DNA from 3 places in the Humibacter soli genome. Region 3 is predicted to be linked to each of the others. Evidence: predicted binding sites of a transcription regulator. Region 3 holds the regulator's gene; each other region holds the start of a gene.
The links. Region 3 encodes LexA, which represses DNA repair genes until DNA is damaged. Its sites were predicted from a motif close to TCGAACANNTGTTCGA; they were not measured.

Region 1 (5,919 bases), 290 kb from region 3:
GGCGGATGTGCCGCGCATGGGCTTCGACTGGATCGACATCACCGTCGTGCACGCGACGCTCGGTGTCGCGACCCTCGTCGTGGCGATCGCCCTCGTCGTCGTGCTGTGGCGGTCGCGTGCGACGCTGCCGCTCATGCGCACTCTCGTGTTCCTCGGAGTCGTGCTCGTGCAGGGCATCGTCGGGACCGTGCAGGCGCTCACCGCGTTGCCCGAGCTGCTCGTGGCCATCCACCTGCTGCTCGCCGCACTCGTCTGGGTCGGTGTGCTTCGGGTGCTGCTCGACGTGAATCCCGGGCTCTTCCCGAGCGTGCACACCACGCCGGCCAATGCTGAGTCATCGGCATCTCGTGCGTCGGCGCCCTCGTCCGAGTCGCTGGCGGGACGCGCCAGCTGAGCTCGGCTGATCCACCCCAAGCCGATCCGCTGGTCTCCGTTCTTCATGCAGCATGTAGGGCCTTCGGCAGCTCGAACCGAGCCCGACCACCGAGGCGGGGCGTTCGTGACGCATCGACGTCGGGTGGCGGGATGAACCAGACTTCGCCATCGACCACGCGGATAGCCCAGTCGTCTTGATGTATCCGTGCATGGCACGGTGGACACAGCAGCACCCCGTTGTTCAGATCTGTCGGCCCCGCATCACGCATCCACCACTTGATGTGGTGCGCTTCGGTGTACGCGACCGAAAGGCCACAGCACGCGCATCCGCCGTCTCGCTCGGACAGCGCGATGCGTTGCGCCACGCTGAACCCACGCGCAGTCCGCCCGAGGTCGAGCGGAAGGCTCTCGGTACCCAAGACTGCGGGGATGATGTCGGCCGAAGCGGCCAGGCGACGGATCGTTCCCGCTGAGAGGGGGTGATCGAGACCGTCGACGGTGCCGTGACCGAGACCCTCCGTCAGAGCGGAGAGATCCACCCGCACCACCATCGCGGTCGAACCTGTCGTCGGTACCCGCTCACACCCGAGGGCGTGCCTCGCGATCATCGCCAATGCGTCTGCCTGCATCTGCGGCATGCTTCGGGCGTCATCGATCACGGAGCCGTCGATCACGGAGCTGTCGATCGCTGCGCCGTCGGGCTCGTCGACACGCTTCCGCGCCGCACGAATGTCGTGGGTCACGATCGCCTCGATCGCCGCCCTCACCGGCGCTGCGGTCGCGGGATCGAGCCTGGCGATCAGACGGATCATGCCGTTCACATCGTTGCGGATGGTCAGCGAGCGGTCCGCCCGTTGCTCGGCCTCGCGTGGTTCGACGCCATCCTGGTCGAGTCGAGCTTCGGCTTCTCGGATGATACGAAGCAGAAGATCGAAGGGTAGTTCGGCTGCGCGCTCTGCGAGTACCTTCTCGATGCGATCGGCGTGCGCCGAGTCGGCGCGTGGCGCAACCCTGCGAAGCATTGTCGTGATCGCCGCCGCCGCGTCGATACTGATGACCCCGGCAGCCAGTGCTGCCGCCACGTGAGGATGCTGCGCCGGAAGCTGTTCGCCGGTCAGCCCTCGTCGTGGCGACGTCTCGGTGCCGACGGTGATCAGTCGAGCCGCTTCGGACGCCCGGCCGCCTGTCGAGGCTGCGATCAGCTGAGCCGGGTTCATGAATCCGCGCTTCTTCGCGAGCCCGTCACGTCCGAGTTCAACGGGGGAGCGCTTGGCCACCTCAGCTGCCACCCGCGCGAGCAACGCCTGCGCATCGCGCACGAGTCGGGCCAACGTATCCGTCGTTGCGAGCAACTCGCCATCTGACATCCCCGCGACGACGGCTGCTGCATACGGCTCACCAGGATCGTTCATACCCGCCGCCCCTCGAATACCGGTGGCCGCGGACCACACCGCGCACACCGCGTCGAAGTCTCTCGACAGATGGGATAGCGGGCTGTTCATGTCTCCGATCCTGCCAGCAGCCACCGACATTTCTTCGACAGTTATCGACACCGTGGACGATTCGAATCGATGATCTGTTCGAGCTCAAGATGCATCGCCGGGCACGGCCGACCTATGCTTCGAGCGTGGGCACCGTCTTCGTCGAATGGCATTTCTTCTCGGTCGTCGACGCAGACGACCCGACACCGAATTACGCCGCCGTAGAGCCGGACGGAGCGAACTGGTTCCTCGGGTCGCGCGAGCGAGAGCTGAGGGTCTTCACCGGCATTGCCCTCGGCGAACTAGAGATTCCCGTCATCGTCCTCGACGGGCCTCCGATCGACGATGTCGTGGGCGAATGGGATGAGACCGGGGAAGCAACCCTCAACGTGCCGAGCGGAAGGTTGAGGGTAAACGGACCTGCCGATCTGGGCGACACCTACGAGATTCGGCCGGGGTGGGTACGCATCCGTATCCATCGAACCCGTGATGACGCCATCTGGGATCTCGTGGTCGACCATCCGGACGGTGAGCGATACGCGATCGAGGCGTGGCCCACCGACGTGCCGCCGGAGGTCCGCGATTCGGATCGCGTTCCGGTCAAACGTGGAGTCTTCGCAAGTTCGGGTGGGAGCCGCGGCGCGGACGATCTGAACTCGCCCGAAGCACTGGCGCGTCGAGACAACCTGCTCAGGCATTCGCGTCCTGGAAGCACCCTCACCTAGACGCCCGCACCCCGCCGTTTTGGCGTCGCGCCGGCCCGCTGACAGAGTGGACCCCGATGAGCACCAGCATCGGCACCGCAGCGAGGACGCTCGCGCTCATCCTGATCTGCGCCCTCGTCACGGTGCCGCTCTGGCCGACGATCGCGGCCGCGTTCCGGCCCGCATACCCCGGAGCGCCAGGGGGACCGCTCGCGGGGCTCATCGCGACGTTCCAGAACACGCCCGCGCTCACCTGGCTGGGCAACAGCCTGCTGGTCGCAACGTCGACCACCGTCGTCGCCATCGCGATCGCCGCTCCGGCCGCCTACGCCATCTCACGTGCACGCGGCCGGCTCATCTCCGGCTACTCGGTCGTGCTGTTCGTCGTGCAGTCGCTGCCGGTCATCGTGCTGGTCATCCCGCTGTTCGTGCTGTTCGCAGGCGCGGGTCTCGTCGACTCGCTCGGCGGCCTGACGCTCATCTACATCGGCCTCGCGGTCGCCGTCGCCGTCTGGATGCTCACCGCGTACATCGACACCATCCCGGTCAGGCTCGAGGAGTCGGCGTGGCTCGATGGATGCTCCGTGCTGGGCGGCTTCGTGCGCATCGTGCTGCCTGGCTGCTGGCCGGGGATCATCTCGACGGCGATCTACTGCTTCCTGCTCACCTGGAACGACTACCTCGTCGCCACCGTGTTCATCAAGAGCAACAACCTGTACACGCTCCCGATCGGCCTGCAGGCGGCACGCACTCCTGGGCTCATCCTCGTGATCGTGCTGCCACCGTTGCTGCTCTTCGGCCTGTTGCACCGGTATTTCTCGCTCGGCGGAATCGCCGGTGCGCTGAGCGATCGTTGAGCCCGCATCCACCTTTGTCGCGCCCGGCCCTATACAATTGCAGGGTTCAGGAGTGCATCGTCGGCACTCGCAAGCCATCCGCACAATCTGGCCTCGGTGTCATCGACCCGCGATGACACGATTCGAGGCTCGGAGCCGGTCTGAAGCCGGTCACGGGCGGCAAGAAAAACGAGGTGTTCACAATGTCAGACGTTCTCATCGACCGTCCAGAACTCGCCGGCCTCGGCCAGTACGAGTTCGGCTGGGCCGATTCAGACGCAGCAGGGGCCAGCGCCCGGCGCGGACTATCCGACGAGGTGGTGCGCGATATCTCCGGTCTCAAGAACGAGCCGGAATGGATGCTCCAGCGTCGTCTCAAGGCGCTGTCGATGTTCCAACGCAAGCCCATGCCCACCTGGGGCGCCGATCTCTCCGAGATCGACTTCGACAACATCAAGTACTTCGTGCGTTCGACCGAGAAGCAGGCCCAGACCTGGGATGACCTGCCGGAGGACATCAAGAACACGTACGAGAAGCTCGGCATCCCCGAGGCGGAGCGCCAGCGCCTCGTCGGCGGCGTCGCCGCACAGTACGAGTCCGAGGTGGTCTACCACCAGATCCGCGAGGACCTCGAGGCGCAGGGTGTCATCTTCATGGACACCGACACCGCACTTCGCGAGCACCCCGAGTTCTTCGAGGAGTACTTCGGCACGGTCATCCCCGCAGGTGACAACAAGTTCGCGGCGCTCAACACGGCTGTCTGGTCCGGCGGGTCGTTCGTCTACGTGCCGAAGGGCGTGCACGTCGAGATTCCGCTGCAGGCCTACTTCCGCATCAACACCGAGAACATGGGCCAGTTCGAGCGAACGCTCATCATCGCCGACGAAGACGCCTACGTGCACTACATCGAGGGCTGTACCGCCCCGATCTACAAGTCGGACTCGCTGCACTCCGCAGTCGTCGAGATCATCGTGAAGAAGGGCGCCCGCGTGCGCTACACGACGATCCAGAACTGGTCGAACAACGTCTACAACCTCGTCACCAAGCGTGCCATCGCCCACGAGGGCGCGACCATGGAGTGGATCGACGGCAACATCGGCTCCAAGGTGACGATGAAGTATCCGTCGATCTTCCTCGCGGGGGAGCACGCGAAGGGCGAGACGCTCTCCGTCGCCTTCGCCGGTCCCGGTCAGCATCAGGACGCCGGCGCGAAGATGATCCACCTCGCTCCGTACACGCAGTCCTCGATCGTCTCCAAGTCGATCGCGCGCGGTGGCGGCCGTGCAGGCTACCGCGGTGAGGTGCGGGTGGAGAAGGATGCCCACCACGCGGCGAACACGGTGCGTTGCGACGCGCTGCTGGTCGACACCATCTCGCGCAGCGACACCTATCCTGCGATCGACATCCGTGTCGACGACGTGCAGCTCGGCCACGAGGCGACCGTCTCCCGCGTCAGTGAGGAGCAGCTCTTCTACCTGATGAGCCGCGGCATGCCGGAAGACGAGGCCATGGCCATGATCGTGCGTGGCTTCATCGAGCCGATCGCACGCGAGCTGCCGATGGAATACGCGCTCGAACTCAACAAGCTCATCGAGATGGGCATGGAAGGCAGTGTCGGTTAGGCATGACCATCACCGAGACAGAACCAACGTTCATCCCGGTCCAGACCCGCTCGGAGCGCTTCGCGTCGACAGACGTCGCAGACTTCGGCGCGGTCACCGGTCGTGAGGCGACCTGGCGGTACACCCCCGTCGCCCGCATCGCACAGCTTTTCGAGCCCGGTCTCGACGGCTCCCGTTACGACACCGAGCTGACGACGGATGGCGGGGTGACGACCGAGTGGATCGGTCGCGACCACGCACTCATCGGCACGGCGGGCACCCCTGAGGAGAAGGCTTCAGCGAACGCCTGGAGCTCGTTCGACGAGGCGCTCCTCGTCACGGTGACCGGCGACGCGGGGGAGGCGGTGCTGCTGCGCTCGGGCCTCGGCGAGACCGACCGTGCAGCGCACACCATCGTGCACGCGCTTGCCGGGAGCACCTCGACCGTCGTCCTGCGCAACACGGGTGACGCCAGCCTGACCGAGAACGTCGAGATCGTCCTCGAACAGGGCGCGCAGCTCACGCTCGTCAGCGTTCAGGAGTGGACGGATGCCTCGAGGCACGTCTCGACGCACTTCGCGTCGGTCGGACGCGACGCACGCCTCAAGCACGTCACCGTCTCCCTCGGCGGCGGCTTCATCCGCCTGAACCCTGCCGTGCACCTCGCCGGTCCCGGCGCCGAGATCGAGGCGTACGGCGCCTACTTCGCGGATGCCGGTCAATACATCGAGCACCAGGTGTACGTCTTCCACGACGAGCAGCACCAGCGCAGCCGAGTCACCTACAAGGGTGCGCTGCAGGGGGCATCCGCTCACACGGTCTGGATCGGCGACGTGCTCATCGGCCAGAAGGCCGTCGGCACCGACAGCTACGAGCAGAACCGCAACCTCGTTCTCACCGAGGGCGCGCGCGCAGACTCGGT
Region 2 (5,919 bases), 460 kb from region 3:
CGCTCGACAGTGTGCTGCGCGTCGACCCGAACGAGCAGGGCGTCGTGCTGCACCCGACCACGCAGTGGGTCCTGACCGGCGACCTCGCCGACGCGATCGACATCTCGGGCAGTGCCGACTCGAACCTCGGATTCGAGGGGATCACCTGGGTGCCCGACTCGTACCTCACGACGAACGGCTTCGTCGACCAGAGCACCCACAAGGCCTATGACCCCGCCGATTACCCGGGGCACGGCGACGGGCTGTACTTCCTCGCACTGGAGAAGAATGGTCACCTGTACGCCTACGCCCTGAACAGCGACGGCACGTTCCACCGCATCGCAGCGATCGACACCGGCATGCCGGCGATCGCCGACACTCAGTGGGACCCCGACGCCCAGCGTGTCTGGGCGGTCGCCGACAACACCTCGGCCGGCTCCACCACGTTGCTGAAGATCAATGACACCGGATCCTTCGCGGTCGACAAGATCTACAACCGGCCGACCGGGCTCCCGGACTACAACCTGGAGGGCTTCGCGCTCGAGCCGAACACGACCTGCGTCGACGGACAGAAGGGTGTCATCCGGTCGGACGACGGTAACAACGGCGGCCACTCGCTGTGGGCGGGCACGATCGACTGCGATCTGAACCTCGGGTCGCAGGGACCGGGTACGCCTGCGGGGACGACCTCGAGCGTGACCGCGACGCCGTCCACGGTTCAGGCCGGCGGGACGATCACCATCGATGCGACGGGGTTGGATGCCGGAACGACGTACTCGGTCATCCTGCACTCCGACCCGGTCACGATCGGTGGCGCGGCGGCCGACGCCGACGGCAACCTGACGCTGACCGCGACGGTTCCCGCCGACACGACACCCGGTGCGCACACGCTCATCGTCGCGACGGCGGCCGACCCGGCCACGGTGGTCGCGAGCACCGGTGTGACCGTGACGGCGGCGTCAGCTGCAGCTGGCTCTGGCGACCCCGCGGGCGGCACGACGAGCGGAAGCACGACGAGCGATGACAGCCTCGCCTCGACGGGTTCCGACTCGCTGCCGTGGGTCGCGATCGCCGCACCTCTGCTGCTGCTCGGCGCCGGCCTGATGCTGGCCCGTCGTCTGCGGGCTCGTCGCAACGACGCCTAGCCGATAACGCGAACACATCGCGGCCCTCTCGCTTCGGCGGGCAGGGCCGCGATGCTGTTTCATGGATGTCACTGTGGACATGTCGACGATGAATACTAACTGGTGTTTGACGATCACTAGAAAAAATGTTCGAATGAGGACATGAGGTGGAGCGGTCAGGAGATCTCGGTGGAGCAGGCGGATGCCCTGCCCGGCCTCGCCAAGCTGAACAACCTCGTCCGCTCCGTTCGCACGCCTGAGTTCGCGGGTGTCACGTTCCACGAGGTGCTCGCAAAATCAGCGTTGAACAAGGTGCCAGGTGGCGGCGGAGCCCTTCCCTTCGGCTGGACCATCAACCCCTATAGGGGCTGCAGTCATGCCTGTGCCTACTGCCTGACACCGGACACCCTGATCCTCATGGCTGATGGCCGGCAAAAGCCACTGGCGTCGGTGCGCGTCGGTGATCTCGTGATGGGAACTCGGCAGGCTGGCGGACATCGTCGTTACACCTCGTCTCGCGTGCTCGCTCGTTGGAATACGCACAAACGAGCCCATCGGGTGACTCTTGCAGACGGAACAGAGATCGTGGCGAGCGGCGACCACCGATTCCTGACCGAACGCGGGTGGAAGCACGTCACAGGTTCGATGGTTGGGCGTCACCGGCGTCCCTATCTGACCACGAACAATTCGCTCATGGGCTTCGGCATGGGAGGCGCGTCGGCGGCTCGCGTTGGCGATGTGGACAGCAGCGCGTATCGCCGCGGATACCTCACCGGGATGATCCGCGGTGACGGCAGGATGATCGCCAGGGACTACGTGCGAAGGAGCGGAACGATCAACCGTGTGCGGTACTTCCGTCTCGCGCGGGCGGATGACGAAGCGCTCGACAGATCACGCGAGTACCTCTCACGGGAAGGCATCGGTACAACTACTCGACCATTTGCTGTCGCCACGACCACGCGGCGGCAGATGGCGGCGATTCACTGCAACAGGCAGGGGAGCTTCGATGCGATCAGCGCTCTGATCGACTGGCCCGCTGATGCGGGCGATGAGTGGAGTCGCGGTTACCTCGCTGGGGTCTTCGATGCCGAGGGAAGCTGCTCGCGCGGTGTGCTGCGTATCTCGAACAAGTCTGAGCCGATACTTGCCCACATCGAAACGGCGCTCGAACGATTCGGAATCACGTATGTCCGGGAAGCCCCTCGCGACAACGGCGTCGTGTGTATACGGGTCACGGGCGGGCTGGCGATGCGCTCCCGTTTCTTCGATCTGGTGGTACCAGCGATCTCGAGGAAGGTGCAATTCGCCGGCCTTGCGATCACATCCGATGCCGACCTGCGCGTGACATCCATCGAAGATCTCGGCGTCGATCTCGACATGATCGACATCACGACGGAGACAGGCGACTTCATCGCGAACGGCGTTGTGAGCCACAACTGCTTCGCCCGCCCGACGCACCGCTACCTCGAGCTCAACATGGGGACCGACTTCGACCGCGAGATCATCGTGAAGGTCAACGTCGCCGAGGTGCTGCGCAAGGAACTGGCCAAGCCGAGCTGGGCCAGACATCCCGTGGCGCTCGGCACCAACACAGATCCGTACCAGCGTGCCGAGGGACGCTATGCGCTCATGCCGCAGATCATCTCGGCGCTCGCCGACTCAGGAACGCCCTTCAGCATCCTCACCAAGGGCACCCTGCTACGGCGCGACCTCGACCTCATTGCGGATTCCGCCACACGCGTTCCCGTTGACCTGGCCATGTCCATCGCGGTCTACGACGACGAACTGCAGAAATCAGTAGAGCCCGGCACTCCGAGCACGAAGGCCAGGCTCGAGACGGTGCGCGCCGTACGTGAACACGGTCTGGAGTGCTCCGTGTTCATGATGCCGATCCTCCCGTATCTCACCGATTCGCGAGCGCATCTCGACGCTGCGCTGACCGCGGCCAAGGATGCCGGTGCCTCATCCGTTCTCTACACCGCACTGCACCTCAAGCCGGGCGTCAAGCAGTGGTTCATGCTGTGGCTCGAGCGCGAGCATCCAGAACTCGTGCCGAAATACGAGGCGATGTATGCGACTAAGACCTATGCGCCGAAGGAGTATCGCGCGTGGCTGGCGGCTCGCATCAAACCGCTGATCGCCGCGCACGGACTGCTTCGAGGTGAAGAAGACCCGGTGACGGGCGGCGTCCGGTCGGCAGCGCTGAACGCGATGCGTGACGGCGAGGGTGAGCGAGTGCGTATGCTTGCGGAGCCTCCGCCCGCGCCTGTCGCCCCCGAGGAGCGCCTGACCCTCTTCTGAGCAATGCGGGCTGCCTCCTTGGAGCTCTCCGGGGTCGCCCGCCCTGCCGCCCTGATCGGGGTACACGAAGGGGGTACGGGTCGCGACCGCGTCGTGCCATAATCTGGTCGATGTCTCTCGGGATGCCTGCACAGGTCGCACGTGAAGCCGGGAACCGTGCGATCGCGACGTCGACGCAGGTCGGGGCGCTGATCTGCCTTGGCGCGGCTTTCATCTCCGTGCTGGCGCCGGGATTCTTCCTCATCGGGGGAGTGCAGTGGTGGGCGGCCGGCATACTGCTGCCGATGGCGGCTCTGGTCATCGTCGTGATGGTGACGGAGAGCAAGCTTGCGATGCTCGCCTACGTCGTCGTCGGATGTGTCTCGACCTTCGCCTATACCGTCGCCGTGCTCCAACAGACGCCCTCGTACACGAACACGAACCTCTTCGTGATCGCGCTGCCGCTGATCGCCCTCATGCTCATCGGCGGGTCAGGGCACGACACCCGCGTCGGGGTGCTCTGGGCGACTGCTGCATATGGGCTGGGCGACCTCGCCGTGTTCGTGGCCTCGGTGGTCGTCGGAAGACAGTTCCGCCTCGACTCCGTCTCACTGACCGCCTACGTGCTCTTCATGGCGCTCTTGCTCTTCCACGGCGTCACGCGGGGCTGGTACCGCGGCGCGCACGCGTTGATCCTCAGGACCTTGCGCGAGCAGCACATCGACGAGGTACGGCTCCAGGTCGCGGCAGAGTTGCGCGCTGAGCTGCACGACACGACCCTGAGCGAGCTGGCGGCATTGGCGACGGCGCAGCCCGGGCCGCTGGCGCCGAAGCTGCGTGAGCGGCTCGAGTCCGACATCCGTCACTGGACCACCGGTCCTCATCGCGCTCAGGAACGCCGCAACGTAAGCGATCGCACCGAATGGCGCGAGAGCGAGCTCGCACGGGCCATCGATCACGCGCGGGACTCCGGCCTCGTCGTCGACGTGACGGGAGACCGCCGGGCGTACGCGGAGTTGCCGCCTGAAGTCAGGCGCGCGCTCGGGCTTGCGGCCCGACAGTGCCTGGTCAACGTGCTCAATCACTCGGGGCAATCCAATGTCGAGCTGGCCGTGTCTGCCTCGCACGACGAGGTCTCCATCCTGATCGTCGATCCCGGCCGCGGGTTCGACGTCTCCGTCATCAGCCGACAAGGTAGCGACCGTCTCGGAATTCTGCACTCGGTCGTCGACCGAATCGAGCGGGTCGGCGGCAGCGTGTCGATCTACTCCAAGCCGGGAGCGGGAACGACGGTGCTGATGTTCGCGCCGAGGACGGGCGGGGGCGCGACCGAATGATCATGCCCACCCTTGACCGGGTTCCCGGTCGGCTGGATCCGATCGGCGCCGCCGCGGCGTGGTCACTCGCGCCGCTCACGGGCGGGCTCGCCGTCGCCTACGCCATTGTTCAGAGCGTGATGCACGCGAGCGAGATCATCCACCCCGAGATGGCCGCCGTCGCGATAGGTGCGTTGTGCGGTGCCGCGGTGGTTCTCGCTATCGCGGCTCATCCGAGCATCGCGCGCCTCAATCGCACCGCGGCGATCGCCGTCGTCGCCACGGCCGTGCTTGCGGCTCTGCTCTCGGCCGCATCTACCTGGGGCCACAACCGCCTGGTGCAGGATGACTGGGGCCAGGTCGGCGTCGGCCTGCTGATCTTCGGTCTGCTCTGGCTGCGACCGCCGCTCGAGCTTCTCGTCATGGGCGCGTCCAGCGCCCTGGTCGTCGGTCTGATCGCAGCCGAGCAGGCAGGCTCACTGCACATCGTCAACACACCGTGGGTCTACGTCGTCGTCGCGGCGACGCCGGTGCTGGTGTTCGCTGCGGTCGCGGCGACCTGCGGCGCCGTGATCAGCCGTTTCGCGTCGGAGTGGTCATTCACGGCACGCGCCGGGATGCGTGTGCTCGGGCCGGAGTTCCGCCAATTCGAAGAGGCGGAGTTGCATCGTGCCCAGCTGGCCGAACTGCGCGAGCTGACCCTGCCGCTTCTCGCGTCGGTCGCCGCGAAGGGACGGGTCACCGAGGGCGACATCGAGGCGGCGGCCCGTACTGCGGCGTGGTTGCGCGAGCGCGCGTTGCAGCAGGCGGGAACAACCTGGCTGGACCGGCTCGCCCTCGAGACCGGCATGAGGGATGGCAGCATCAACGATCCCGCCCGTCTCGCGCTTCACCTGCCCGCACAGGAGCGCGCCGTGGTCAGCGCATGCCTGATGGAACTGGTGCGCCTCGGTCTGATCGATCCGTCGAGCACGGCTATCTCGGTGTCGCGCACACCAACGGCGGAATCGTCCGAGCGGGCACGATTCGACCTGCACATCGACGGCGTCACGGAGTGGCGTCGGGCACGGCGCGCCATCCGCCCGTTCTTCAGCGTTCTCCGGTCGCTCAGCGGCGACGCCACATCTACGAAGGTTGGAACGACCATGACGGTGAGGTTCGGCTTTGAGGCCGCATGAGGCGCGCGGACTCGTGCGCGTCGGCATCCTCGACGACCACGA
Region 3 (5,919 bases):
ACATCGAATAGGTGGGGGCGAAGCCGAGCGCGGTGCGCCCAGGTCCCCCGAAGGCCTGCAGGATCTGCTGCAGCACCTCGTTCGATCCGTTCGCCGCCCAGATGTTCGATGCGTCGAGCCCGTGGCCCAGGTACCCGGCAAGTGACTCGCGGAGTTCCGTGAACTCGCGATCGGGGTACCGGTTCGCCTCCTTCAAAGCCTCGGCGACCGATGCCAGTACGTCGGCTACAACGTCGTCGGGGATCGGATGCGTGTTCTCGTTCACGTTCAGCGCCACCGGCACAGGAGCCTGCGGCGCGCCGTAAGGAGTCTTTCCGCGCAGATCGTCGCGGATCGGAAGGTCGGAGAACGAAGTCACCCGTCAATGCTAGGGGCGACGCGGCCATGGGCCGACGCGGCTAAAGGGTGACGCGAAAGCCGACGGGCTACGCCATGCCCACCCACGCGCTACCATGCTTGCCCGTGCGACACCATGGTCGACCGGGCGTCACCGTCAGTGCGAGGTGCTGTCGTACTGGTGCGGAATGGCCAGCCTCTGACCAGCCTGCACGACGCTGGAGGACAACCCGTTGAGGTCGATGATGGCGCCGATCACATCGCGCGGATCGCTCGCCGGCGAGATGCGACGGGCTATCGACCAGAGCGAGTCTCCTGGCTGCACCGTGATGTGACGGAACGACGCCGAGTAGGAGGAGTTCGTGCCCGCCTCTGCCGCATTGTTCGCGGCGACGACACCTCCGACGACCAGGGCGGGCAGCACGACGAGTGCTGCGAGAACGACGCGACCACGGCGGGTCAGGCGGGTGCGCACTCGCGTCATGCCGGTGCGATGCATAGCAACCCCGATGGTTGTCATGGCTTCTCCTCCTGAGAATCGAACTCGTGTTCCGAATCTATCTTCGATTTCGACGTATTTCAAGGCTATGTTCGTATTTGGGTGCGACTGATCGTCAACACGCTCGAACAAAGCGGCCGATTCGGGCCGTTTGCCAGATAGAGTTTCGATCGTCACGTAGGAACTGAATCACCCACCACCGACATTCGGGCGAGCAGGTGCTCGAACCGCAGTGAAACGAGAGGACGAGCACGTGAGCGAGACCGAGGGCACCGGAAGCCCGCGCACGACGCGCACCGCCGCGGAGAAGCCGCGCACGCGCCGCCGCAAGAACCTCAGCGAGAAGCAGCGCGCCATTCTCGAGGTGATCCAGAGCTCCGTCAGCAAGCGCGGATATCCGCCGAGCATGCGCGAGATCGGCGATGCCGTGAACCTCGCCTCGCTCTCCAGCGTGGCTCACCAGCTGAACCAGCTCGAGCTCAGCGGCTACCTTCGCCGCGACCCCAACCGTCCCCGTGCCCTCGAAGTGCTCATCGACCTGCCGGCGGCAACGGGCAGATCGGATGCTGCCGACTTCGAGACCTCCGTTCCGGTGGGCGACGCCACGATGGTGCCGCTCGTCGGCCGTATCGCCGCCGGGGTGCCGATCACCGCCGAGCAACAGATCGAAGAGGTCTTCCCTCTCCCCCGTCAGCTCGTCGGCAACGGCGAGCTCTTCATGCTGAAGGTGCAGGGCGAGTCGATGATCGACGCGGCCATCTGCGACGGCGACTGGGTGGTCGTTCGGCAACAGAAGACGGCGGAGAACGGCGACATCGTCGCCGCCATGCTCGACGGCGAGGCGACGGTGAAGGTCTTCAGGCAGCGCGACGGCCACACCTGGCTTCTCCCCCGCAACTCCGCCTACGAGCCGATCCTCGGCGACTTCGCCGAGGTCGTCGGCAAGGTGGTCGCGGTGCTGCGCACGGTCTGATCCCGGCGCGACGGATGTACGACGCCATCTTTCTGAACGGCTCGGTCGGCGTCGGAAAGACCACGGTCGCCGAGGCAGTGGCAGACGCACTGGCCGAGCGCGGATTCGTCTCAGCGTTCATCGATGTCGATGCGCTCCGCCGGCGACGACCGTCACTGCCCGAGGATCCGTGGCAGAACGAGCTGGCGTTGAGCAATCTCCGCTCCGTGGCGGCGAACTATCGGGCCGACGGAGTACGGGTGATCGTCACTGCTGGCGTCATCGAATCCGCCGTCGAGATACCTCGCTACGCCGACGCCCTTGGGGCATCCCGCGCCCTCTTCGTGCGCCTGATCGCCGACCCCGCGCTGGTCGCTGAACGTTTGCATCGACGTCATGAGGATGACCCGGATGGGCTCCGCTGGCACCTCGCACGTCATCCCGAGCTCGACGCCGCACTGGACGACGCCGCGATCCCGCACGACCTGGTGCTCGACACCGGCCTGCTTTCGCCAGCCGAGGTCACCGAGCGCATCACGGAGCGCGCGACATCCTGACCGCTCCGTCTCAACGGTCCTGTTCCGGGCCTCGCTCCGCACCTGTTGCAGCACGAGACCCGGAAAGGCCTCAGGTGGTGCGGCACTAGGCGGTCTGCCTCGCACGCACCGTGCGCGTCGCCTCGATGATGTTCTTCAGCGATGCCACGGTCTCGTCGTAGCCACGGGTCTTCAGGCCGCAGTCCGGATTGATCCACACCTGACGCTCCGGGATGCCCGAGAGTGCCTTGTCGATCAGGTCGGTCACCTCGGCGACCGACGGCACGCGGGGCGAGTGGATGTCGTACACACCCGGCCCGATGCCGTGGTCGAATCCGCTGGCCTTGATGTCGTCGACGACCTCCATGCGGCTGCGCGCCGCCTCGATGCTCGTCACGTCGGCGTCGAGGTTGCGGATGGCGTCGATCACGACACCGAACTCCGAGTAGCAGAGGTGCGTGTGGATCTGTGTCGCATCGCCGACGCCGCTGGTCGCGAGCCGGAACGATCCGACGGACCAGTCGAGGTAGTCGGCCTGGTCCTTCTTCTTCAGCGGAAGCAGCTCGCGCAGCGCCGGCTCGTCGACCTGCACGATGCGGATGCCCGCCGTCTCGAGGTCCGCGATCTCGTCGCGGAGAGCGAGGGCGACCTGCCGCGCCGTGTCGCCGAGCGGCTGGTCGTCGCGCACGAACGACCAGGCAAGGATGGTGACGGGACCGGTGAGCATGCCCTTCACGGGCTTCTGGGTGAGCGACTGCGTATACGTGGACCAGTCGACCGTGATCGGCTTCGGTCGCGAGACGTCGCCCCACAGGATGGAAGGACGCGTGCACCGGCTGCCGTAGGACTGCACCCAGCCGTTCTGCGTCACCGCGAACCCGTCGAGATTCTCGGCGAAGTACTGCACCATGTCGTTGCGCTCCGGCTCGCCGTGCACGATGACATCGATACCGATCTCTTCCTGCAGGTCGACGACCCTCTTGATCTCCGCCTGCATGAGCCCGAGGTACTCGGCCTCGGTGATGACACCCTTCGCGAACTGCGCGCGCGACCTGCGGATGTCGCCGGTCTGCGGGAACGAGCCGATGGTGGTCGTCGGCAGCGTCGGCAGCCCGAGTGCGGCATCCTGCGCGTTCAGCCTGGCCTCGTATGCACCCCTCGCGAAGTCCGCATCGGTGAGAGCAGCCGCGCGCTGACGCACGGCGCCGTCACGCACACCGGGCGCACCCAGGCGGTCCGCGAGGGCTTCGGATGCCTGTGCCAGCTCGTCCTGGATCGCCTCGTGCCCGTCTTCGAGTCCTCGTGCCAGCACCTCGATCTGACCGACCTTCTGGTCCGCGAACGCGAGCCAGGACGCCAGGCGTGCGTCGAGCTCCGGCTCGTCATCCACGTCGTGCGGCACGTGCAGCAGCGACGTCGAGGTCGACGCCGACAGGTTCGGGGACAGGGCGAGCAGCGACTCGAGCTTTCCGAACGCGGACTCGAGGTCGCCGCGCCAGATGTTGTGCCCGTCGATCACGCCGCCGACCACGGTCTTGCCACGCAGCGCCGCCTTTGTGTCCGCGTCCAGTGCCGTCGGCACGTCTCCCCGCACGAGATCGAGGGAGATGGCCTCCACCCTGGTAGCCGCCAGCACGGGCAGTGCGTCGTCGAGGGCGCCGTACGGAGCCGCGACGAAGAGCTGCGGGCGGGCATCCGCCGATCCGAGCACGTCGTATGCCTGCTTCGCCGCGGTGAGGATGTCCGCGCGAGCGTCATCGAGGCTCTCGCTGACGAGCGCGGGCTCGTCGAGCTGCACCCACTCGGCGCCTGCGGCCTTCAGCGACGCCAGCAGCTCCCGGTACACGGGAAGCAGGTCTGCGAGGCGCGAAAGCGGTCGGAACCCCTCAGCTGCGCCGTCCGCCGCCTTGCTCAGCGCAAGGAACGTCACCGGTCCGACGATGACGGGCCGGGTGAGGTAGCCGTCGCGCTTCGCTTCCTCGAACTCAGAGACGAGCCGGTCGGAGGCCAGGCGGAACTCGGTGTCCGGCCCGATCTCCGGCACCAGGTAGTGGTAGTTCGAGTCGAACCACTTGGTCATCTCCAGCGGGGCGTCGTCGCCTGCGCCACGCGCCACCGTGAAGTACCCCGCCAGGTCGACCTTGCCGTTCGCGTCGACGAGCTCGGCGAAGCGCGCCGGGATCGCACCGAACGTGACCGCTGCGTCGAGCACCTGGTCGTAGTAGCTGAAGGACTCGGGAATCGACGAGTCGGCCTTGCCGAGACCGAGCTCAGCGAGGCGAGCCCTCGTCGCTGCGCGCAGGCCGGCTGCGGTCGACTCCAGCTCGTCGGCCGAGATGCTGCCGGCCCAGAAGGCCTCGACAGCCTTCTTGAGCTCGCGGCGTCGCCCGATGCGCGGGTAGCCGATGATCGTTCCGGTGGGAAAGGCGGAGGTCATGCTTGTTCCTTCTGGTGTGTGCTGGCGGAGTCCGTGCCGGCGTGGTCGTAGGCGAGCGCCGACTGGTCGATGAGGCCGCACCGCTCGAGCACGTCGAGGGAGGTGTGCGGCTGGTTGAACGTGTAGAGATGGATGCCCGGTGCGCCGCCCTGCACGAGTCGCTCCGCGAACGCGGCGGCGTGCTCGATGCCGATCTCGCGCCTGCCCTCGTCGGTCGGTTCGACCTCGAGACGGATGGCGAGGTCACTCGGCAGGTCTTCGCCGCTGAGCTCGAGCATTCGCCTGAGGCGTGCAGGGCTCGTGATCGGCATGATGCCGGGCAGGATGGGGAACTCGACGCCCGCAGACCTCGCGCGATCGACGAACGCGAAGTAGTCCGATGCGTGGAAGAACAGCTGGGTGATCGCCAGGTTCGCGCCTGCGGCCTGCTTGGCGAGAAGGGTGTCGATGTCCTGCGAGACCGAGTGCGAACGCGGGTGCCCGTTCGGGAAGGCCGCCACGGCGATCGTCACCTTCTCGCGCTTGCCGACCTCGCTGGCGTGCGGAAGCCCCGGCACGGGGATCTCACGGTACGGCGCCCGTTCCGCCTGGATGCGGTGCACCAGCTGCACCAGCTCGGCGGAGCTGTGCAGGTCGCCCACCGGTGCGTCGGTCGCCGTGCCGCCGGCGGGCGGGTCTCCTCGCACGGCGAGGAAGCTCGTCACGCCCGCGTCGAGGAACTCTCGGATCATCCGCGCCGCCTCGGCATGGGATGACCCGATGCACGTCAGATGCGCCATGGGCGTCACCGACGTGTGCTGCACGATGTGCTTCACCACGTCGAGCGAAGTGGCGTGGGATGAACCGCCGGCGCCGTACGTCACGGAGATGAACTCGGGGCCGACCGCGGCGAGGCGGCGAATCGTGTCGGGCAGCGCCTCGGCGGCGGCGGCGTTCCTCGGTGGGTACAGCTCGAACGAGAACGGCGTGCTCGCAGGACATCGCGCGGCGCCGTCGACGGCGAACGATTCGCTCATGGCGGCTCCCTCAACTCGGCGGCGGGGAGACGAGCGCGCACCTCGCACTCACAGCATCCGCACCGCATCGGTGGCAGACCGCAGGGAGAACCTACGATCTGTGGGCGGGTGCCGGGCTCGGCTGTCGCTCCTGTCGAGCGGCC

Region 1: a site for LexA is predicted at 1,944-1,959, ahead of ACYVDN_RS03705 (HNH endonuclease signature motif containing protein). Genes of this name have one in related genera too.
Region 2: a site for LexA is predicted at 1,242-1,257, ahead of ACYVDN_RS00195 (intein-containing Rv2578c family radical SAM protein). Genes of this name have one in related genera too.

The regions. Positions count from the first base shown of each region.
Region 1 is NZ_BAAGYX010000001.1:788,216-794,134, reverse strand. Features, by position in the region: gene ACYVDN_RS03710 (COX15/CtaA family protein) at 1-394, shown strand, start outside; gene ACYVDN_RS03705 (HNH endonuclease signature motif containing protein) at 438-1,787, opposite strand; gene ACYVDN_RS03700 (hypothetical protein) at 2,003-2,581, shown strand; gene ACYVDN_RS03695 (carbohydrate ABC transporter permease) at 2,638-3,417, shown strand; gene sufB (Fe-S cluster assembly protein SufB) at 3,600-5,018, shown strand; gene ACYVDN_RS03685 (SufB/SufD family protein) at 5,021-5,919, shown strand, end outside.
Region 2 is NZ_BAAGYX010000001.1:40,172-46,090, forward strand. Features, by position in the region: gene ACYVDN_RS00190 (lamin tail domain-containing protein) at 1-1,124, shown strand, start outside; gene ACYVDN_RS00195 (intein-containing Rv2578c family radical SAM protein) at 1,266-3,404, shown strand; gene ACYVDN_RS00200 (sensor histidine kinase) at 3,515-4,720, shown strand; gene ACYVDN_RS00205 (hypothetical protein) at 4,723-5,877, shown strand; gene ACYVDN_RS00210 (DNA-binding response regulator) at 5,864-5,919, shown strand, end outside.
Region 3 is NZ_BAAGYX010000001.1:500,969-506,887, reverse strand. Features, by position in the region: gene ACYVDN_RS02275 (histidinol-phosphate transaminase) at 1-358, opposite strand, end outside; gene ACYVDN_RS02270 (LysM peptidoglycan-binding domain-containing protein) at 494-856, opposite strand; gene lexA (transcriptional repressor LexA) at 1,089-1,808, shown strand; gene ACYVDN_RS02260 (AAA family ATPase) at 1,823-2,344, shown strand; gene metE (5-methyltetrahydropteroyltriglutamate--homocysteine S-methyltransferase) at 2,430-4,760, opposite strand; gene ACYVDN_RS02250 (methylenetetrahydrofolate reductase) at 4,757-5,776, opposite strand.